Regions from separate parts of the Rhizobium sp. Root149 genome, predicted to be linked through region 2. Evidence: predicted binding sites of a transcription regulator. Region 2 holds the regulator's gene; the other holds the start of a gene.
The links. The regulator LexA, encoded in region 2, represses DNA repair genes until DNA is damaged. The targets are predictions, from matches to a motif close to TGTTCNNNNTGTGTTCNG.
Positions count from the first base shown of each region.

Region 1: the regulator LexA is predicted to act here: its motif matches at 3,228-3,245, upstream of radA (DNA repair protein RadA).

Region 1 is NZ_LMGD01000001.1:200,036-211,448, reverse strand. Features, by position in the region: gene purF (amidophosphoribosyltransferase) at 1-948, opposite strand, end outside; gene ASD54_RS01005 (CvpA family protein) at 1,080-1,661, opposite strand; gene radA (DNA repair protein RadA) at 1,785-3,185, opposite strand; gene alr (alanine racemase) at 3,286-4,452, opposite strand; gene ASD54_RS00990 (AraC family transcriptional regulator) at 4,534-5,391, shown strand; gene ASD54_RS00985 (AzlC family ABC transporter permease) at 5,457-6,158, shown strand; gene ASD54_RS00980 (AzlD domain-containing protein) at 6,155-6,457, shown strand; gene ASD54_RS00975 (replicative DNA helicase) at 6,500-7,996, opposite strand; gene ASD54_RS00970 (MarR family transcriptional regulator) at 8,378-8,833, shown strand; gene ASD54_RS00965 (MFS transporter) at 9,004-10,557, shown strand; gene ASD54_RS00960 (HlyD family secretion protein) at 10,562-11,413, shown strand, end outside.
Region 2 is NZ_LMGD01000012.1:611,806-623,218, forward strand. Features, by position in the region: gene lpxI (UDP-2,3-diacylglucosamine diphosphatase LpxI) at 1-643, shown strand, start outside; gene lpxB (lipid-A-disaccharide synthase) at 640-1,830, shown strand; gene gltA (citrate synthase) at 1,956-3,245, opposite strand; gene ASD54_RS09820 (ComEC/Rec2 family competence protein) at 3,757-6,048, shown strand; gene lexA (transcriptional repressor LexA) at 6,042-6,767, opposite strand; gene ASD54_RS09830 (VOC family protein) at 6,854-7,774, shown strand; gene ASD54_RS09835 (hypothetical protein) at 7,803-8,369, shown strand; gene kdsA (3-deoxy-8-phosphooctulonate synthase) at 8,555-9,406, shown strand; gene eno (phosphopyruvate hydratase) at 9,518-10,792, shown strand; gene ASD54_RS09850 (septum formation initiator family protein) at 10,940-11,257, shown strand; gene pdhA (pyruvate dehydrogenase (acetyl-transferring) E1 component subunit alpha) at 11,403-11,413, shown strand, end outside.

The DNA of each region.
Region 1 (11,413 bases), on a different contig from region 2:
GCCGAGTGCCGCTGGTGTGCCGCCATCCGGCACGGGCACCACGACATCAGCCTCGACCGGCGCTTCCTTGGCGAGATTGATGCCCATGTTCTTGCGGGCGACATAGACGCTGCGACCGCCGACGACCGAATCCGGACGGGCGAAATAAACGTATTCGAACAGGCAGAGGCGTTCCGGCTGCGCTGTCGGAGACTTGCGCGAATCGATCTCGATCGAGCCATCCGGCTGGATTTCGCAAATGATGATCTCGCCGTTCTCGACGTCACGGACATATTTCGCGCCGATGATATCGAGCGCACAGGTTTCCGAGCAGAAGATCGGCTTGCCGTCGAGTTCACCCATGACCAGCGGACGGATGCCCGTGGGGTCGCGTGCGGCAATCAGCTTCGTGCGGGTTAGCGCCAGCATCGAATAGCCGCCTTCCATCTGGCGGATCGCATCGATGAAGCGATCTGTCGTGGATGTATAGCGGGAGCGGGCGATGAGGTGCAGAACCACTTCCGTATCGGACGTGGACTGACAGATGGCCCCACCGGCGATCAACTGGCGACGCAGGGTCAGGCCATTGGTGAAATTGCCGTTATGGGCGACCGCAATGCCGCCGACTTCGAGTTCTGCAAACAGCGGTTGTACGTTGCGCAGAGCAACTTCGCCGGTCGTCGAATAGCGCGTGTGGCCAATCGCCATGTCGCCCGGCAGTTTCGCCAGCGTTGCGGGGTTGGTGTAGTGGTCTCCCACCAGACCCATATGCTTTTCAGTATGGAACTGTGTTCCATCGAAGCACACGATACCCGCTGCTTCCTGACCACGATGCTGCAAGGCATGCAGGCCGAGGGCTGTCAGTGTTGCTGCATCGGGATGACCGAGAATACCAAACACGCCGCATTCTTCATGCAGGGTGTCACCATCAAGATCATGGAATGCGTCATGCGAAACCGGCTGATTCATCTGCAGGTCCTTGCCAACTCAGAAAAAACTGAAAGAGGCCGGTAGGGTTCGCAAGGAACATCATCCGGCCTTCTGTCATGGGGTTGTAACACAAATGGAGGCGTTTGGCTTCCCTCGGTAGTCCAGGTTCGTCAATTATTTGTAACAGGTGTGTTCGGAGCTTCGTCAGACGGAGCCGCCTCATTACCCTTCGCCTCGCCACGTCCCAGGATGCGCGCGCGGATCTGAGGTTCGATATCCGTTGGCAGAACGGTCTCAAGCCGCGCAACGAGCGTATCCAGGAACGGCTTGGACTTGGCTTGCGTAACCCAGGCAGGTTGCGACCTGACATCGACCAGCCAGTTCCAGAAGGCGACGGCAACGACGAGCAGCAAAATGCCGCGCGCTGCCCCAAACAAGAAGCCGAGCGTGCGATCCAGCGCGCCGATGCGGCTGTCGATGATGAAATCGGCAATGCGTGTCGTAATGAAAGTGATGATGATCAGCGCAACAAGAAAGATGACGCCTGCGGACCCGGCAAGAGCGATACGGTCGTCGGCTGTATAATTCTTGGCATAGGGCAAGAGCAGCGGGTGCAGATAATAGGCTGCAGCGATGGAGCCGGCCCAGCTTGCGATGGACAGCACTTCGCGGGAAAAGCCGCGAACCATGGCGAGAACCGCCGAAAACAGCGTGACGCCAAGAACAATGCCGTCAAAAATCGTGATGGGCATAGATGATCTACTCCAAGACTGATCGGTCCCGCGGCGGGGATGCATGATGTGGCCTTAGCGGAACTCCGCAGAAAGGCAAGAATTTTGCGCATCTCTTACAACAGTGGCGACGCCGGGGGAAGATCAATCCTCATCTGTCTGCTTGCCGAGCTTGCGCGCGGAGCCTGCAATCTGCACCACGAGATCGGGTAGCCCCTCGATTTCGGTCAGGCCTTTGCGACCCTTCGGCAGTTCGGCAGAGGATGAAGGCAGTGTCGCGCGTGCAAAACCAAGCTTTTCCGCTTCCTTCAGACGTTGCGCGGTTTGTGAAACAGGACGCACCGCTCCCGAAAGGCTCACCTCACCGAAGAAGACCGAATCGACGGGCAAGGGCGTGCTGGCAAGCGACGATACGAGGGCCGCGGCCACGGCAACATCCGCAGCCGGTTCGCTGATCCTGTATCCACCCGCCACATTCAGATAGACATCGTGCTGTCCGAGCCTAACGCCACAATGCGCCTCCAGAACCGCCAGGATCATGGCGAGACGGGAGCCATCCCATCCGACCACTGCACGGCGCGCCGTGCCAAGCGACGTTGGCGCCACGAGGGCCTGAACCTCAACCAGAACTGGACGCGTTCCCTCCATTCCGGCAAACACAGCGGCTCCGGGGGCCTTGGTATTGCGTTCGCCCAGGAAAAGTTCGGATGGGTTTGTCACTTCCCGCAGGCCCTTATCGGACATTTCGAAGACGCCGATCTCGTCGGTCGGTCCGAAGCGGTTCTTCACCGTCCGCAGGATCCGGTAGTGGTGGCCGCGATCGCCTTCGAAATAGAGAACGGCGTCCACCATGTGCTCCACAACGCGCGGTCCGGCAATCTGACCCTCCTTGGTCACATGGCCCACCAGAACCATAGCGGCACCGGTCTGCTTGGCAAACCGGATCATGGCCTGAACACCCGTGCGCACCTGCGTCACAGTACCGGGTGCCGAATCGACAATGTCGCTCCACAGTGTCTGGATGGAATCGATGATGACGAGGTCTGGCCGCTTGCCCTCGGCAAGCGTGGCGAGGATATCTTCCACATTGGTTTCGGCAGCCAGAAGCACATCGGTGGACGCCGCCCCAAGGCGTTGCGCCCGAAGCCTCACCTGCGCCACGGCCTCTTCCCCCGAAACATAGATGATTCGGTGCCCGCGTCTGGAGAGGGCCGCGGCGGCCTGCATGAGCAGGGTGGATTTGCCGATGCCGGGATCGCCGCCCACCAGCACCGCAGAGCCCCTCACGAAACCGCCGCCAGTCACGCGGTCAAGCTCGCTGATGCCCGTTTGAACGCGAGGCGCTTCTTCGGTCTCCCCGGAAAGCGTCGTCAGTGCAACGGCGCGGCCCTTCTTGGGTGTCTTGCCCGGACCCCCGCCGATGCCGCCGAGCGGATCATCCTCGATGATCGTGTTCCATTCGCCGCATCCATCGCACTTCCCGGCCCAGCGCGTGTGCACCGTGCCGCAGTTCTGGCAGACGAATTGGGTTTTTGCCTTGGCCATGACTATCCAATGCTTGAAGGCCTCGGAATTCACGGCCCATTTTGATCATGTTTTGTTCTCGTATCCTCTTGGCAACAAGTTTGCAAGAGGATCGGACAACTCAGACTTCGTCGCCGGTGTATCGACGCTCATAGCGCAGGCCGAAACCTGTCAGGAGTTCGTAGCCAATGGTGCCGCCTGCTTCTGCAACGTCATCCAGTGGCATGTTCGGCCCGACAAGTTCGACATAATCGCCGGTTCGCAGAGCTCCGCTGGGTAGATCCGTCGCATCGAAGACCGTCAGATCCATCGTGATACGCCCAAGGACCGGCAACTTGTACCCGTCAAACGCGGCGGCAGCACCGCCTGCTGTTCCGTTGCGCAAGGGAACGCCTGAGCCTGATAGCGAACGCATATAGCCGTCTGCATATCCAACGGAAGCAACAGCAAGCCGGCTGTCACGAAGAAGCCGGTGCGTACCGCCATAGCTCACTGTCTCGCCTGCTTTTGCATCGCGGATCTGCACAATGCGGGCCTCCGCCGTCGCCACGGTCCTTAGAGGTCGGTCCATCGCCAGCGAGGCCTTGCCTCCGTAAAGTGCTATTCCGGGTCGCGTGAGATCGAAGTGGTAACGTGGTCCGAGGAAAATTCCGGCCGACGCCGAGAGGCTTGATTCAACACCTTCGAAAGCAGCGCTAACCTGCTGGAAAAGATCAAGCTGGTTGCGTGTCGTCTCCGCATCGGCGGCATCGGCTGTGTGCAGGTGAGATAGCACGAGGACCGGATCGAAACTCGTCGGGCGAGAAACATCCTGCGCCAGGGCCATCGCGTCGTCAAAGGAAAGCCCGAGCCGGTTGAAGCCGGTATCTACCTGCACCGCGCAGGGATAGGCGCCCACCTCGGCAATCACCGACATCCAATGCGTCATCTGCTCTTCAGAGGCGAGAACGGGCACCAGGTCGTTCTCCAGAAACAGGCGCTCCTGTCCGGGCCAGATCCCTGATAAAACGAAGATCCTGGCATCGGGCGCATAGGCACGAAGTGTTGCGCCTTCGGAAGCGGCGGCCACGAAGAAGTCCCGCGCCCCGGCTTCGTAGAGTGTCAGACCGCAGTCTTCGATGCCGAGACCGTAGGCATCGGCCTTCACCACGGCGCCGGTTCTTGCGCGACCGGAGCGTTTGGAAAGCTCGACCCAGTTCTCGGCCAAAGCCGTCAGGTCGACGGTCAGGCGCACCGGCGCAATGTCAAACGGATCGGCTTCTTCGATCAGCGGCTCGGTGTCGGGCATTCTTGGATCCTTCTGCTACGTCCTGCGGACCCTATCACTTTTGTTCAAGACGATCATAACGAACACGTCTATTCTGCAGTCATGCACAATGTTTCGCAGCAGCAAGCCGCCGAGGCAACGCCTGTATCGGGAACGGAAAGAACACGCTTCTGGCGGGCAAGGCACTTTCGTGACATGGAGTGCCTGACCGCCTCCTTCATCACGCATGAATTTTCTCCGCACTCGCATGATACGTTTTCGATCGGTGCCATAGAAAACGGATGTCAGGTCGCTAACATTCGGGGAGAGCGGGAAGCAACGGGTCCGGGCGCCTTGTACCTCATCAATCCCGGCGAGATTCATGACGGCCAGCCAGGCGGACCGGAGGGCTACCGCTACCGGATGATCTACCCGGATACGGCGCTTCTGGTCGATATCATAGAGGATATGACAGGGCGTGCCTTTCACGGATCTCCTAGTTTTTCCCGGCAGTTGCTGACAGATGCACCACTGGCTGCAGCCTTCAATCGCGCCCATCGCGCCGTGGAAGAAGAGACAGGGCTTGCCGGAGAGCAGGGCATGTATGGGGTGCTCGCCAACATGTTCAAGAGACATGGCAGCGCCATCATCCATCTGCCGGAATACAGTGAACCGGTCGCCATGCGCCGGGTGCGAGACTATATCGCCCAGAATTTCGATCAGGATATCGGGCTTGAAGTCTTGGCCCGCATTGCCGGCCTCAGCCGCGCCCATATGATCCGTGCCTTTCGCAAGCATTATTTCATTACGCCGCATGCCTATCAGACCGATCTCCGGATCCGGCATGCGCGTCATTTGCTGCGAGAGGGAGCAACCCCGTCGGATACGGCCCTTGCCTGTGGATTTGCCGACCAGGCGCACCTGACCCGTCACTTCAAAGCCCGCACAGGCCTCACCCCAGCTGTCTTCAGGGCCGGTTGAACATCACTTTCGTTCAAGACCGATTGATACGTGATGGCTAAAGCCTCTTTCGAATGGAGGCATCGATGCATCATCAATCGCGCCGGGCAGAGTTTTCTGCAGGCATCAAATCAATTCTCCCTCTTGTGCTGGCTGCCCTGCCGATCGGCTTCGTATTCGGCACGGTCGCAAGCGGCAACGGGCTCTCTCCGCTCGAAACGACCTTGATGAGCGCGCTCGTTTTCGCAGGCGGATCGCAATTCGTGGCGTTGGATCTGTGGCAGCATCCGGCGTCCTGGAGCGCGCTTGGCCTTGCCGCGCTTCTGGTCAATCTGCGCCATATCCTCATGGGCGCATCCTTCGCGCGGAGCCTCGGACTTTTCAGGATCTGGCAAAAAATACCGGCCTTGCTGGTGATGGCGGATGAAAACTGGGCACTGGCGGAAGCGCGTGCCAACAGGCAGGCTTTGACGCCAGCCTTCTATCTTGGTCTCGCGCTGCCCTTCTATCTGGGCTGGATCATGGCAAGTCTCAGTGGCGCCCTGTTTGGCACACTTCTGGGAGATCTTGCCGTCTATGGCCTGGACTTCGCATTCCCTGCCGTTTTCATCGTGCTGCTGATGGGCTTCTGGAAGGGTCGGCAGACGGGGCTGGTGCTCCTTGCCAGCGCCTCGGCCTCGCTTGTCGTTCACACGCTTGTTCCGGGTGCCTGGTATATCGCCGCCGGTGCATTGGCCGGATTGGCAGCGGCGCTCATGCCGGATCGCAGGGCGGAGGTGCGGGCATGACGCTCGAGCCATCGACCCTTGCCGCCATACTCGCCATGATGCTGGCGACTGTTTTCACCCGCTTGTTCGGCGCGTTTCTGATAGGCCGGATGAGCCTTTCAACCCGAACTGAAAAAGCGCTGAAAACGGTTCCGCCCGCTGTCTTGATGGCAGTGGTTGCGCCAACAGCCTTGGCAACCGGCATCGCGGAATCCGTTGCCTGCGGTGTCACCGCCCTTGCAGCCCTCCGCCTGCCGCTTCTTCCAGCCGCGGTGGCAGGGGTCTTGACCGTTGCCGGTATGAGAGCCGTCGGCCTTTAACGAAAACGCCCCGCTTGTGATCGGGGCGCTCATCTTGAAGCATCAGTGCTCTTCGTACTGGATGAAACTCGGGTCAGCCAGATCAGCAAAGCGCGTGAACTCGGACTGGAAGGCGAGCTTGACCGTGCCGGTCGGTCCGTGACGCTGCTTGGCAATGATCACGTCGGCCGTGCCCTTCACTTTCTCCATCTGTTGTTCCCACTCAGGGTATTTAGGGTCGCTGATGTCGCGTGGCTCCATGTTCTTCACATAGTATTCTTCGCGGAATACGAAGAGAACCACGTCGGCATCCTGCTCGATCGAGCCGGATTCACGGAGGTCTGAAAGCTGCGGACGTTTGTCTTCGCGGCTTTCCACCTGACGCGAGAGCTGCGAAAGCGCAATGATCGGCACATTCAGTTCCTTGCCGAGCGCTTTCAGGCCGGTCGTAATCTGCGTCACTTCCTGCACGCGGTTTTCGCCGGATTTGCCGGAGCCGGTCATCAGCTGGATATAGTCCACCACCAGAACATCAAGTCCACGCTGGCGCTTCAGGCGTCGGGCGCGAGCGGAAAGCTGCGCGATGGAAATACCACCGGTCTGGTCGATGAACAGCGGCACCTTCTGCATCATCTGGCTGCAGGCAACCAGCTTTTCGAAATCCGCCTCGGTGATGTCACCACGACGAATCTTCGAGGAGGAAACCTCGGTCTGTTCGGAGATGATACGCGTGGCCAGCTGTTCGGAGGACATTTCAAGCGAATAGAAGCCCACAACGCCGCCATTCTTGGCTTTGAAAGAGCCATCGGGAAGCACTTCCGGCTCATAGGCTGCCGCAATATTGTAGGCAATATTCGTGGCCAGAGAGGTTTTACCCATGCCGGGGCGTCCGGCGAGAACGATCAAGTCAGACCTTTGCAGCCCGCCCATCTTCGCATCCAGCGACATGATACCGGTTGAGATGCCGGACAAGTGGCCATCGCGCTCGAACGCGGTGCCAGCCATGTCGATGGCCTGGGCCACGGCATCGGAAAAGGTCTGGAATCCGCCATCGTAGCGACCCGTTTCCGCAAGCTCGAACAGGCGACGCTCGGTATCCTCGATCTGCGTCTGCGGCGGCATGTCGAGCGGCGCGTCATAGGCGATGTTCACCATGTCCTCGCCGATGGTGATCAGCGCGCGACGCAGAGCCAGATCGTAGATCGCGCGGCCATAGTCTTCCGCGTTGATGATGGTGACGGCTTCCCCGGCCAGACGACCGAGATATTGTGCCAGCGTCAGATCGCCTACCTTGGTTTCGGCGGGAAGAAAGGTCTTGATCGTCACCGGATGGGCGATCTTGCCCATGCGTATGATGTCGCCTGCAACCTCGAAAATCTTCCGGTGCAGCGGTTCATGGAAATGACCCGGCTTCAAAAAGTCGGAAACGCGATAATAGGCGTCATTATTGACCAGGATCGCGCCCAGCAGAGCCTGTTCTGCCTCAAGATTGCTTGGGGCTTCGCGGTAGTGAGGCTCGTTAGAGAGAGCGGGCGCAAGTTTGCGCGCGGCTTCGTTCATCGTTTCGATCCAATCATGATCATGTTCGGTATGCTGCCACTTTACCTGTCCCGGAGGGAGATAACAGACGCCAGCGCATAACTCACATCGATTCACAGCCCTCAACCGCCGAATGACGGAAAAGCGTGAGTGATGCGAGTTTTCCGTTGACTGTGCTTTTCCCCGAATCAGGTCGCGGAGGCCACATTATAGAGATCTCTTTTCCCCGGTGCAGATGCCGGTTGCATCTTTTGCAAAACTTGGTGAACGCGCGCATGGGACGTCTTTGATGTCTGTCAAATTTGCATAGCTGCGTCCTGACATGAATTATTGAATATCATTATGCTCTGACATACGTAGGCTATAAATTATTAGTAACCTAATCATCAGGGATCAATAACAATGTCGCGTCATACGATCAATGAGCGGTTGTTCGACGAGATGTCGGCCTTCAACAGGCGGCTGCGTGCGATGTTCGACATGCGAACGCGCGAGACGGGCCTGACATTGACGCGGGCGAGAGCGCTTTTTGCGCTGAGCCGACGGGGTCATCTTTCGCAAAAGGATCTGGCGCAGGAACTCGAAATCGAGACGCCAACACTGGTTCGCGTGCTTGACGGCATGGAGAAGCAGAACCTGATCGAACGACGCGCTGGTGAGGGTGACCGACGAGTCAAGGAGATCCATGTAACCGCGGAAGGAGAGATTGCCGGACGTGCGGTTCAGACCCTGGCGCGCGATCTGAGGGCACGGCTTGTGGAAAACATTTCGCCTGAGGATCTGGAAGTCACTCTGCGCGTTCTCTTGCAACTCAACCGGAACCTTGCCGTTTCGAGCGTCGAGGAGCAGCGTTTATGAGCAGTGTCAGTGCAACGATGGAACGTCAGGCGGACACGCGCGAACCCGTCAGCGAACCCTCGCCGACGCCGGTTGGCTTTCTGTCTTCCACCTTTCGTCCGCGCCAGCCTGTGCCGGTTGAAGAGCGACCGGTATGGTTGACGCTTGCCTATATCTTTTCCGGGCTTCTAATGTTCCTGACCCAGGGTCTGGGTATGAACATTGTTACCGCCAATATCTATCAGTTGCAGGGAACCTTCTCGGCAACAATTGCGGAAGTTGCCGCCCTGTCTGCGGCATACATGGCGCCCTATGCCAGCCTTTCGCTCGCGCTCTTCAAGATCCGTGTGCAGTACGGTCTGCGTCCCTTTGCCGAACTGAGCATCGCCGCCTTTGTTCTGGCCTCCTGCCTCAATCTTTTCGTGACTGACTTCCATTCGGCGCTCGTCGTCCGGTTTGTCAGCGGTATGGCGGCTGCTCCGCTGTCGTCTCTCGGCTTTCTCTACATTCTGGAAGCATTCCCTGTGCAGAAGAAGCTGACAGTCGGCCTCAGCATTGCCCTGACTGGAACCCTGCTCGCAGCGCCCGTTGCGCGGATCATTTCTCCGGTCCTGATGGATATTGATGGCTACCAGACGCTCTATACGATGGAGCTGGGCCTTGCCTTGCTGGCTCTGCCGCTGATTTTCGTTCTGCCTCTCACAGCGCCGCCTCGCGTCAAGGCAATCGAACGCATGGATGTCTTCACCTATATGCTTCTGGCAGTCGGTCTTGGCTCTTTCGCCGTCTTCTTCACGCTGGGTCGCTTCTATTGGTGGTTTGAGGCCCCATGGCTCGGCATCCTGCTGGCGACCAGCATTGCGACGCTGACGGTCTTTGCCATGATCGAACTGCGCCGGACCAATCCGTTGCTCGATCTGCGCTGGATCTTCTCCTGGCAGAATCTGCATCTGGCGGCCGTGTTGATCATCTTCCGCACGGTCACGGCGGAACAATCCAGCACCATGGTCGGCTTCCTGCAGCAGCTTGGAATCCAGAACGACCAGATGGGTGTTCTCTTTGGCTACATCCTTCTTGCCTCGCTTGTCGGCGGTGCGGTCTGCGCATTCCTGATGTCACGGCAATATCTGGGCACCGCCCACGTAATCGCGCTTGCCATGATTGCGATCGGCGCATTCCTGGACAGCCAGTCGACGAACCTCACCAGACCGGAACAGTTCTATGTCAGCCAGTCCATGATCGCCTTCGGCGCAGCCATGTTCCTCCCTCCCGTCATGGCGCGTGGCTTTGCTGCGGCCATTCAGAAAGGGGCTCCCTATCTGGTCAATTTCATCGCAATCTTTCTTTTCACCCAGATCAGTGGATCGGTCATCGCCACGGGTCTGCTCGGCACCTTCGTGACAATACGTGAGAAGTTTCACTCCAACATGCTGGTTGAGAACATTCTTCTCGCCGACCCGGATGTTGCACAGAGAGTCGCCCAGCTGTCCGCGGGCTATGCCAAGGCGTTGACGGACAAGACGCTTCTGAACGCCGAGGGTTTGATGCTGCTTGGCCAGCAGGTTTCGCGCGAAGCCTACATCCTCGCTTACAACGACACATTCCTGCTGATCGGCATTGCCACATCGGCCGCACTCATCGGTCTCCTCATTCACCTCTCCTGGGATAGCGCGAAAGCGGCATTGGCCGTGCGGCGCATCGAGAAAACCTCCAAGGCAGAGGCAACAGTTCAATCTCAGGTATAAAGACATGTTGAAGAAACTATTTTCCCCAGTCACGCTCATTATCCTGCTCGTGGGCCTCGTTGGTCTTGGCCTCGTTCTTTACGCCTGGAGGCTCCCGCCGTTTACCAGCAGCGTGGAGATGACGGACAACGCCTATGTGCGCGGCTATGTGACAACGCTGAGCCCACAGGTCAGCGGTTATGTGGTCGAGGTTCCGATCAAGGACTACCAGAAGGTCAAGGCAGGCGATGTGCTGGCCAGGATCGATGACCGCATCTATCAGCAAAAGCTGGCGCAGGCGCAGGCAACTCTGGCCAGCCAAAAGGCCGCACTGGACAATTCCCACCAGCAGGAAGTTTCTGCCAAGGCAAACATCACCTCCAGCGAAGCATCCCTGACCAGTGCGAAGGCTGCCCTGACGCAGGCAAGTCTCGCAAGCGAGCGACAGCAGAATCTCAGCCGCAGTGGTGTCGGCACGACCAGTGTGCAGGAACAAGCGGAAGCAGCACTGGAAAAGGCGAGGGCTGGCGTGCAACAGGCAGAGGCTGCCCTTGAGGTTTCTCGTCAACAGCTGCAAACGATCGTCGTCAATCGCGGCTCGTTGGAAGCTGCCGTCTCGAGCGCGGAAGCAACCGTGGAACTTGCGAAGATCGACCTCGCCAACACCGAAATCCATGCACCGCGGGACGGACGCGTGGGTGAGGTCGGCGCGCGCATCGGCCAGTATGTCACGGCTGGTACTCAACTGATGGCCATTGTGCCGGATGACGTGTGGATCATCGCCAATTTCAAGGAAACCCAGCTGCAGGGCATGCAGGTCGGCCAGCCGGTCCAGATCACCGTCGATGCTCTCGGCCATCGTGAACTGCGCGGGACA
Region 2 (11,413 bases):
TGGCGGTGTTCACAAGAGGCCAGATTGGGGCAGTATTCACCCGACGTTGCGGGTGGTTTTTCGCTTGCCTTCGATTGTGAGGACGCTGATCAACGGCGGAGATGACGCTGTCCTGCGGATGGTCATCGGCATCTTTGAGGGCATGGGTTGCCGTGTTTGCGGCGTCCATGAAATTGCCCCTGATCTTCTTGCGCAAACCGGGTTGCTACATGGTCCAGCTTTGACGGATCAGGATCGGATAGATATCAAGGCCGGAGTAGATGCAGCAAGCGCTCTCGGTCGGCTGGATATCGGGCAGGGGGCTGTTTGCGTTGGTGGCCGTATCATCGCCCTGGAGGGTGCAGAGGGCACGGACTCAATGCTTTCCCGTGTCGCTGACCTGCGTCGATCAGGACGCATATCCCAACGGAAGAATGGTGTGCTTGTAAAACTCTGCAAGCCTCAGCAGGATCTGCGTGCAGATCTTCCAACGATTGGTCTGTCGACGATTGCAGCACTCTCGGCCGCGGGTCTGGCAGGGGTTGCCGTTGAGGCAGGGCGCTCGCTGATTGTCGAGCGGGCTGCGGCTGGGGAACTTGCTGAGCAACATGGTCTTTTCATCGCTGGCGTTGATCTGGGATTGGATGGGTTGGGACTGCCGTGAACGGAAGAGAACTCAAGGTCGCGGTGGTTGCGGGTGAAGTGTCTGGGGATCTCCTCGCTGCCGATCTCATGCATTATCTGCGTGCAGAACACGGCGGCACGATCGAACTCGTGGGGGTTGGCGGGGATGCGCTGGAGGCACAAGGGCTCCGGTCCTTCTTTGACTATTCTGAACTTTCCATCATGGGAATAACGCAGGTTCTGAAGCGGTTGCCGCAGCTTCTGCGCCGCATACGGCAGACTGCCGACAGAATAGTTGAAGCCAGGCCTGACCTGCTGGTCATTGTCGATAGTCCAGACTTCACCCATCGTGTCGCCAAACATGTCCGCGCGAAACTGCCGGGCTTGCCCATCGTGAATTATGTCTGTCCAAGCGTGTGGGCCTGGAAAGAGTACCGCGCCCAGGCGATGCTGGGATATGTCGATCACGTGCTTGCTGTCCTGCCCTTTGAACCACAAGAGATGGTTCGCCTGGGTGGACCGAAGACAACGTTTATCGGCCATCGATTAACGGCGGATCCGAACGTTAAGCGCGTGCGTGAGCAGCGCCAGATTTTGGCAGAAAATCAAGTCACTGGTCACGGCTCCGGTCCATGCGTTCTGCTTTTGCCGGGGTCGCGGTCCACCGAGATCAAGGGCCTGATGCCAATTCTCAAGGACACGGCCGACCTCATCCGTAGCCGCAATCCGTCGGCGACCTTTCTTCTTCCAACGGTTTCGCGTCAACATGCTCTCGTCGAATCGCTGCTTGCGGGCTGGAGCGTTAAGCCAACGGTCACGCGGACTCCGCAGGAGAAATGGGACGCTTTTGCCAAGGCGGATATGGCTCTTGCCGCCTCTGGGACCGTGACGCTGGAGCTTGCACTGTGCGGTGTCCCAACCGTTTCCATGTACAAGACGGATCTGTTGATGCAGCTGTTTCTGTCACGGATCAAGGTGTGGTCAGCCGCCTTGCCCAATCTCATCGCGGACAAACCTGTCATTCCGGAACACCTGAATGATCTTTTACGCCCTGGCTACTTTGCGCGCTGGGCGGAGGTGCTGTCGCGCGACACGCCCCAATTGCGGGCAATGCAGAGCGGGTTCGACGAAGTCTGGGCGAAGCTTGCGACCGACACTCCTCCGGGTCTCGCCGGAGCCAGGGTTGTACTGGATCTGCTCGCAAAGCAAAACAAGCTTCCTGTTTGACCTTGTGCCGGGTCGGAGTTCCGCGGGAATTTCACATCGTTCGTTCCTCAGATCAGAAGCTCCAATGACAAAAAAGCCCGCCATTCGATCGAATGGCGGGCTTTTTCTCATGTCAGATACGCCGTTCAGCGCTTGGACAGCGGCAGGTAGTCGCGCTTCGGCGCGCCGGTGTAGAGCTGGCGCGGACGACCGATGCGCTGCTGCGGATCTTCGATCATTTCCGCCCACTGAGCGATCCAGCCCACTGTACGGGCCAGTGCGAAGAGCACGGTAAACATGGTGGTGGGGAAGCCCATGGCCTTCAGCGTGATGCCGGAATAGAAGTCGATGTTCGGGTAGAGCTTCTTCTCGATGAAGTACTCGTCCGTCAATGCGATCTTTTCCAGTTCCATCGCGACCTGCAGCAGCGGATCGTCCGAATGGCCAAGTTCCGCCAGCACTTCATGCGTGGTCTTCTGCATGATCTTGGCGCGCGGATCGTAGTTCTTGTACACGCGGTGTCCAAAGCCCATCAGGCGGAACGGATCGTTCTTGTCCTTCGCGCGAGCGATGAATTCGGGAATACGGTCCGGAGTGCCGATTTCCTGAAGCATGTTGAGCGCTGCCTCGTTCGCGCCACCGTGTGCAGGACCCCAGAGGCAAGCAATGCCAGCAGCGATACAGGCGAACGGGTTAGCACCAGACGAACCGGCGAGGCGAACCGTCGAGGTCGAAGCGTTCTGCTCGTGATCGGCATGAAGGATGAAAATCCGGTCCATGGCGCGGGCAAGAACAGGGTTAACCTTGTATTCCTCGCACGGTACGGCAAAGCACATACGCAGGAAGTTCGAGGCATAATCGAGATTGTTTTGCGGATACACGAAGGGCTGGCCGATGTGGTACTTATAGGCCATTGCAGCAATCGTCGGCATCTTTGCGATCATGCGCAAAGATGCAACCATACGCTGATGCGGGTCCGTGATATCCGTCGAGTCGTGATAAAAGGCGGAAAGGGCGCCAACAGTGCCGACCATAACGGCCATTGGGTGAGCGTCACGGCGGAAGCCGGTGAAGAAACGGCTCATCTGCTCATGCACCATCGTGTGATGGGTTACACGGTGGTCGAAATCCTTCTTCTGAGCAGCTGTTGGCAGTTCGCCGTAGAGCAGCAGGTAGCAGGTTTCCAGGAAGTCGCCATGCTCTGCGAGTTGTTCGATCGGGTAGCCGCGATGCAGAAGTACGCCTTCATCGCCATCGATGAAGGTGATCTTGGATTCGCAGGATGCAGTCGACGTAAAGCCGGGATCGTAGGTGAAGGTGCCGGTGTTCTTGTAGAGCGCGCCAATGTCCAGAACGTCCGGCCCGATCGTGCCCTTGCGCACCGGAAGGTCAACCTTCTTATCGCCTAGTCCAAGATGTGCATTTGTGTCCGTCATACTGATCCTCCGATGGGCGGAACGGCGCAGGACGCGCCAGGAAAAACTGAAGCTGTGCAATTAGCTATATGATCTCGCAGCCCCTGCCAAGCGCTCGACATGATGTTTTGTGCACCGCGAAAGTAGGGCTTAACGACCTCACGTCGAGACAGTAAAGAGGGTGCCCCGCGAATATGTTGAATTAAATCGATCCAACACAGATTTAGCCAACAAGTTTGGTTTGACGCCGATTGACGCGCCCGTTCACCACATGCAGTCTGCCCTTCATATTTAACTTAGCAAGCGATTTTCAAGGCAGCATATAGTGGATCGGGCACTTGTTGGGCGTGCATTCTTACGTTTTCGCCGCCCTAGAGAGGCGACTCAAATCTGGGTGCACTTGGCCGATGCATCTCGGGAGAAGACCGCCTCGCCACAACTCCCAACGCGTCCGTCATCGAATGACCGCTATAAGCCGCCGCCTGCTGTTGAAAGCAAGAAACCTTGGTACCAGCGTATATGGGCCGAAGAGGTGTCTTTTGGACACGTTTTCCTTTTTCTGCCCGTCGCTCTGGGCACCGGTGCGGCAATCTGGTTTGCACTTCCGTTTGAACCTCCTTTGGTCCAACTCTGGTCAGCCTGCCTCCTTCTTGCTGCGGCATGTCTGTTGGGGCGAGCGGGCTATCAAAAGCTGTCACTTGCTGCTGCCATTCCCGGTCTTCTGGCAGGGGGGATGCTGCTCGCCAGATTCGAATCCGACCGGCTTGCGACAATCATTCTCGATAGCCCGGTCACGACGACTGTGACCGGAGTTGTCGAGCGTCGCGAAGCTGTCGGCGACCAGCGTTGGCGCTACGTCCTCAACATCCTGGAGACCTCTGGACCGAAGCTGAAGCGCGCCCCTGAACGTGTGGCGCTGATCGTGCGCGGCAAGACAGACCCTTTGCAGACCGGCGCTGTCGTGCGGGGGCGCGCGCGATTGACGCCGCCGTCAGGGCCGGCGCTTCCCGGTTTGAGCGATTTCAGCTTTCCGGCCTATTTCGACGGCATTGGTGTAACGGGCTTTTTCTACGGCAGCCCCGAGATACTGGGTGCTCGGGAAGCAATAGGGGTTTGGCAGCAGGCCGTGCAGTTTGCCTTCGCATTGCGCAGCTATGTTGGCGATCGTATTCGGCAACTTAATCCCGGCGATGAGGGGGCATTTGCGGCTGCCATCGTAACGGATGAGCGACGAGCGATTTCGCCAACGGTCGTGGAGGCTCTCAGATCATCTGGGCTAGCCCATATCGTCGCCATATCCGGCCTGAACATGGCGCTCGCTGCGGGAATCTTTTTTGTCGGCCTACGAACCGTGCTCGTTATGCTGCCGGGCGTTTCAGCGCGTTTACCTGTCAAAAAAGTCAGCGCATTCGGTGCGCTTCTGATGGTGACGGCCTATTATTGCATCTCCGGTTTCGGCGTATCAGCTGAACGAGCATACATCATGATGGCGATTCTTCTGATTGCCATCCTCTTCAACCGCCCTTCGTTGAGTATGCACAACATCGCCCTGGCGGCGTTGGTGATCATCGTTCTTCACCCATCCAGTGTCATGGGCGCCAGTTTCCAGATGTCGTTTGCTGCGACTGCTGCTCTGCTTGCCTGCTATCGCATCTGGGCTGATCGCGCTCATGAGTCCGATCAGGCGCTCGTTTCCGGCATTTCATTTCGTAGCCTTTTGTCCGGCGTCTCTCGGGTTCTGGGCGGGACGTTGATGACATCCCTGATCGGAGGATTGGCAACTGCGGTCTTTTCCATTGCGCATTTCAATCAGCTGACTGCCTATGGCCTCGCTGCCAATCTTGCGACCATGCCCATCATCTCCCTCATTGTCATGCCTTCGGGACTCATCGGCATGCTTCTGATGCCCTTCGGGCTCGATCAACCGTTCTTCATGATCATGTCTCTTGGCTTGAAGCTGGTAATCGCGGTGGCCCTGGAGGTGGCCTCTTGGGGCGGAAATATAGAAACGGGGCGTGCCGCAAGCTGGCTTTTGCCTGTTGCCACCGCCGGTCTCATCATCTTCTCGCTCTTGCGGACACGACTGCGATGGTTTGGCCTCGTCATTCTTGTGGCTTCAGTGTGTGTCAACGGACTGATGGAGCCGTCCAGACCCGATCTCATAATTGCAGAGGATGGAAGAATGGCGGCGCTCTTAAGTGGGACGTCGGCATCCGTCACGACGGAAAGACCATCCGAGTTCGTATTCAAACAATGGAAGAACGCGCTGGGCCTTGAGGAACTCGTGATGCCGGTCGTGACGAGGGTAGATCTGGGTAAGCGCGAGGCGGCACCAGAATCAAACGGGCCAGTAACAGGAACGGTTTCAGGGAAGACACCGCGTCATGTATTGACGAGCAAAGAGATCGCGCTCATCGACATAGCATTGGCAATAGACCGTTTGCCGCCGCTTCAAATGCCGCGCTTCTCTTGCGTCAAAAATCTGATTTGCATCGGACGCAGTCCATCAGGTGCCAGAGTTACGATCGTGAGTGACACACGCCTCACAGGATATGCGTGCGATAAGTCTGACATCGTCGTCGTATCCGGCTCGCCCTTTACACAATGCCGCTCTGGTGCGTTGCTCCTGACGGGTTCAAAACTGAAGCAGACAGGCTCCATTGAAATTTGGTTTAACGGTCAGCCTCATCCAGGTTCCTGGATGCTGGAGTCTGCGCTTCAGGGCAACGAAAGACCTTGGCAGTTGCACCGTCTCTACGACTGGCGAACCAACACATTCCAGCCGTTGGACGACGAGACTATCCGTCGACTTCGGGTTCAGTGATAGCGCCGAATGAGGCCCACCAGCTTGCCCTGTACCTTGACACGGTCTGGCGGGAAGATGCGCGTTTCGTAAGCGGGGTTCGCAGCTTCGAGCGCGATCGATGCGCCTTTGCGGCGAAAACGCTTCAACGTCGCTTCCTCGTCGTCCACAAGTGCTACGACGATATCGCCGGGGCTGGCTGTCGTGCCGTTTCGAATGATTACGGTGTCGCCGTCCAGGATCCCTGCCTCGATCATCGAATCACCCTTGACCTCGAGCGCGTAGTGTTCTCCCGGCCCAAGCATTTCCAATGGAACGCTGATGGCATGGGTATTGTTCTGAATCGCAGAGATCGGCACGCCAGCGGCGATGCGCCCCATGACAGGAACCGATGCGGACTGGCTATCCTCTTCTGCGGGTTTTGACTGCACCGGAGCAGGTGAAGGCGGCTGCACTTTGCCAAGCGATCCCTCGATGACGCTTGGCGAAAAGCCGCGTTTGGGTGTCGCAGGCGTTGCACCGAAGGGCTCGGGCAGCTTGATAACCTCCAGCGCCCGGGCGCGGTTGGGCAGCCGACGGATAAAGCCTCTTTCTTCAAGAGCAGTGATCAAGCGGTGAATTCCCGACTTGGAGGCGAGATCCAGAGCATCTTTCATCTCGTCAAATGACGGCGGCACGCCCGACTCCTTCATCCGTGCATGAATGAAAAGAAGCAGTTCCTGCTGTTTACGTGTCAACATGCGTCGTCATCCTGTTGGGAAACAAATCCAGAACAGACACTATCTGTTCCATATGTGTTCCGCAAGAGGTTCACGGCAAATATAGCTTGCAGAAACACATGGATAATGGTGGGTTGCAGGCCGTGTTACCGACAGGAGCTTCTTTTTTGACTACTCCGAACATCGATCATCTGGTCTTGCCGGTCGAATCGCTGGTTGGCGCGCGCAAGCGTTGGCAGGAGCTTGGCTTTACCGTGGCGCCGGACGCGTTCCATCCTTTCGGCACGTCCAATGCCTGTGTCTTTTTCAGCGACGGAACCTATCTTGAGCCACTTGCCGTTCAAGATGAGGCTCTCGCAGGCCAGAGCATTACTGCAGGAAACTGCTTCGTCGAAAAAGATCGTACGTTTCGGCAAGCCGGAGCTCGTGAAGGTTTTTCTGCTTTTGTTTTGCGTTCGACGGATGCGGTGACGGATGATGAACGCTTCCGGCAATCCGGGATCAGCGCCGGGAATCGCCTGGACTTTTCGCGTACGGTCGTTGATGAGAACGGTAGCGCTTCGGTTGCCAGCTTTCGACTGGCCTTTGCCGATCTCGATTCCTCGAGCTTCTTCGCTTTCACGTGCCAACGAGTGAATGCGGCATTACCAACTGCGGGGCCGTCCGTAGAGCATAGAAATGGTGCGCTCGGACTTGGCGCTCTCTTCCTCGCCGCAGAGGCGCCCAAGGGAATTGAAAATCTGGCAACGATGCTTGGCGTTCACGCGCAGGCAAAGGATCACAAGCATGTGTTCCCGCTGGGCAATTGTGACGTCGAGGTCGCGATGGAAATTGCCCCCGAATTAGACCACACTCCAAGGTATCCCACAGGTCTCCGCGGGATCGGCATTCGGTTCCGCGTCAGGAACATTGCAGAAACCCGCGCCGCGCTACAAGAAGCATCAATTCCGCATGAGAGCAGCGGCGAGCGCCTTATCATCGCGCCGGCGCAAGGACAGGGATGCATTGTGGAATTTGTCCAAGCCTGATGTTTACGATTGACAAGGTCGTTGCGAGATGAACCCTGCGCAAGTCAAGACGCTCCCGATATCAACGACCGTGGCTGCGAAGGGTGCGTCGCTCCTCCGGGTTGAAGAGCTTGATCAGCATCTCATGCAATATAACAGCGCAACACAGGCACTCGATGTCTGGTGCGATTTGCGAGGTTTCTCGCTGCGTGAGAGAAGCTATGCGAAGCGCGTTGACTCGATAGTGGCATTGCCTCCAACCTATTTTGTGGCCGCTCTCGGGTTAAGCGACGGCGAAGAAATCGAGTATCGCAAGGTTCAGCTGATGCGCGATGGACTGGTTCTTTCCGAGGCTCACAACTGGTATCGGCCAGACGCGCTGACCATCCAGATGAAAGAGTGTTTGGCTCAAACAAATGTGCCGTTTGGCCGGGTCGTGCAGGCTTTACAGTTTACTCGGAGAACATTGCAGAGCGAAATCCTCTGGTGTCCACCAGAACCCATGCCGTACTTCGTTCTTCGACATCACGCGGTCCTGCACAAGCCGGATTCGATGCCCTTCAGCTTCGTTATCGAGACCTATACGCACCATTTGCTGCTCGATCGAACGAGGTGAGAGTGGCATCCATTTCCAGTGGTGACAGTTACACGCTCGACTGTTATGCACCGCGCGAGCGCATCGGTGCCATTCTTGGGTGATATCCGGACTGTACGATGCCCGAATCGAAAAGGCCTGAAGCTTTCAGCAATTTGCCGACGCCTCAAGCCGAGCAAGCGGCTGACGCCGGGAAGGATAAGCTTATGAGTGTTGTCGCGAATTCCGTGGTTGCCGTAGGCGAAGGCAAATCCCGCGTCGAGTTTTCCAATGCAAAGCCTCTCTCGCTCATTTGCGGGCCGTGCCAGATGGAAAGCCGCGACCACGCCTTCATGATGGCAGGTTCGATCAAGGAGATCACTGACAAGCTGGGTATCGGGCTCGTCTACAAGAGCTCCTTCGACAAGGCCAATCGGACGTCCCTTTCCGGCAAGCGGGGTATCGGCCTGGAGAAGGCGCTTGAGGTCTTCGGCGACCTCAAGAAGGAGTTTGGCTTTCCGGTCCTGACCGATATCCATACCGAAGAGCAGTGTGCAGAGGTCGCGCCGGTCGTCGATGTTCTGCAGATTCCTGCTTTCCTTTGCAGGCAAACGGATCTTCTCGTTGCTGCAGCCAAGACAGGTCGTGCGATCAATGTGAAGAAAGGGCAGTTCCTGGCCCCTTGGGATATGAAGAACGTGCAGGCCAAGTTCACGGAGAGCGGTAATCCGAACGTCATGCTGTGCGAACGAGGCGCTTCTTTTGGCTATAACACGCTTGTATCCGACATGCGTTCATTGCCCATCATGGCTGCCATGGGCTCGCCGGTCATCTTCGATGCAACCCACTCCGTTCAGCAGCCGGGCGGGCAGGGTGGCTCCACTGGCGGACAGCGCGAATTCGTCGAAACACTGGCGCGCGCCGCTGTGGCCGTCGGTGTTGCCGGCGTCTTCATCGAAAGCCATCAGGATCCCGACAATGCACCTTCTGACGGACCGAACATGGTCAAGCTTCAGGACCTTCCGCGTTTGCTGGAAACATTGATGGCCTTTGATGGCGTAGCCAAGCGTTCTGCTTAGTGGCGCCCAATGGCAGCTTGAATATCGAGCTGTCATACGCGTGCCATTGTATTTTCTGCCTTGTTGGGTAAGACAGGCACATACTTTCACCGCACAGCACAGGATGAGCTTATGACAGCTATTACGGACATTATCGCGCGCGAAATTCTCGACAGCCGTGGCAACCCGACCGTTGAAGTTGATGTCCACCTCGAAGACGGCAGCATGGGCCGTGCGGCTGTTCCCTCCGGCGCATCCACGGGTGCACATGAAGCGGTCGAGCTTCGCGACGGTGGCAAGCGTTACCTCGGCAAGGGTGTCGAGAAGGCTGTCGAAGCCGTCAACGGCGAGATTTTTGATGCTGTTGGCGGTCACGACGCTGAAAACCAGATCCTCATCGATAACCTGATGCGTGAGCTCGACGGCACCCCGAACAAATCTCGCCTCGGTGCGAATGCTATCCTCGGTGTTTCGCTTGCCGTTGCAAAGGCCGCTGCAGAAGCCTCTGGCCTGCCGCTCTTCCGTTATGTCGGTGGCCCGAACGCCCGCCTGCTGCCGGTTCCAATGATGAACATCATCAACGGCGGTGCGCATGCCGACAATCCGATCGATTTCCAGGAATTCATGATCATGCCGGTCGGTGCGGAAAACATCCGCGACGCCGTACGCATGGGCTCCGAAGTCTTCCACGTTCTCAAGAAGGAACTGTCGGCACAGGGCCACAACACCAACGTCGGTGACGAAGGTGGTTTCGCGCCCGGCCTCAAGAGTGCACCAGAAGCGCTCGATTTCATCATGAGGTCGATCGAAAAGGCTGGCTATCGTCCGGGCGACGATATGCAGCTGGCACTCGACTGCGCTTCTACTGAATTCTTCAAGGACGGAAAATACGTCATGGAAGGCGAGGGTCGCACGCTCGAGCCGGAGGCTATGGCTGATTATCTGGCCGAGCTTGCCGCCAAGTATCCGATCATTTCCATTGAAGACGGCATGGCGGAAGACGACTGGAACGGCTGGAAATACCTGACCGACAAGATCGGTAGCAAGGTTCAGCTTGTAGGAGACGATCTGTTCGTCACCAACTCGTCGCGTCTGCGTGACGGCATCAAGATGGGCGTTGCCAATTCAATCCTCGTGAAGGTCAACCAGATCGGCTCACTCACCGAGACTCTGGATGCTGTGGAAACGGCGCATAAGGCTGGCTACACTGCCGTCATGTCACACCGCTCTGGCGAAACCGAGGATTCGACGATTGCCGATCTCGCCGTCGCGACCAACTGCGGACAGATCAAGACGGGTTCGCTCTCACGTTCCGACCGTATTGCTAAGTACAACCAGCTGATTCGTATCGAAGAAATGCTGGGCCCGCAGGCGGCCTACGCAGGTCGTTCGATCCTGCGCGCATAATTCGGTCTTCCGGTCACGATTTCGAGGCGGCAACCCATTGCGGTTGCCGCCTTTTTTGTTGTCCGCGTCCCGCTGACATTCATGGTCAACGATTGATTAAGCAAACTCTGGCAATCTGCAGACCGTAATGCGTGTCAGGAAATCGATATGTGGACCAAGCATCATAAAGAGCGAAAACTGGGGCGTTTGGTCCTTCCCGCTATTACCATCGCCTTCGTCTCCTATTTCAGTTATCATTCCATTCATGGTGATCTTGGACTGATCGCCACGGAGAAATTCGAGCGTACTCGGGTGGAGAGAGCTGTTGCGCTTGAAAAGCTGGTAGCAAAGCGGGAGGCTTTGGAACGGCAGGTTCGCCTGTTGAGCGACGGTTCGCTGGAAAAAGACATGCTGGACGAAATTGCGCGATACCAGCTCAATGTTTCTCGCAAAGACGAGATCACCGTTTTTCGCAGCTATTTCTGAATTAACCTAAAATTGGTTAAATCAACTTTTTCTTAGTGATTTCAGATAGTTGATTATCATGTGAGCCATGCATTTATGGCATTGCTGAGGCGTGAATTCTTCCCTATGGTACGCGCAACCAAACAAACGCGCAGGGAGGTTATGAATGGCGCCGAA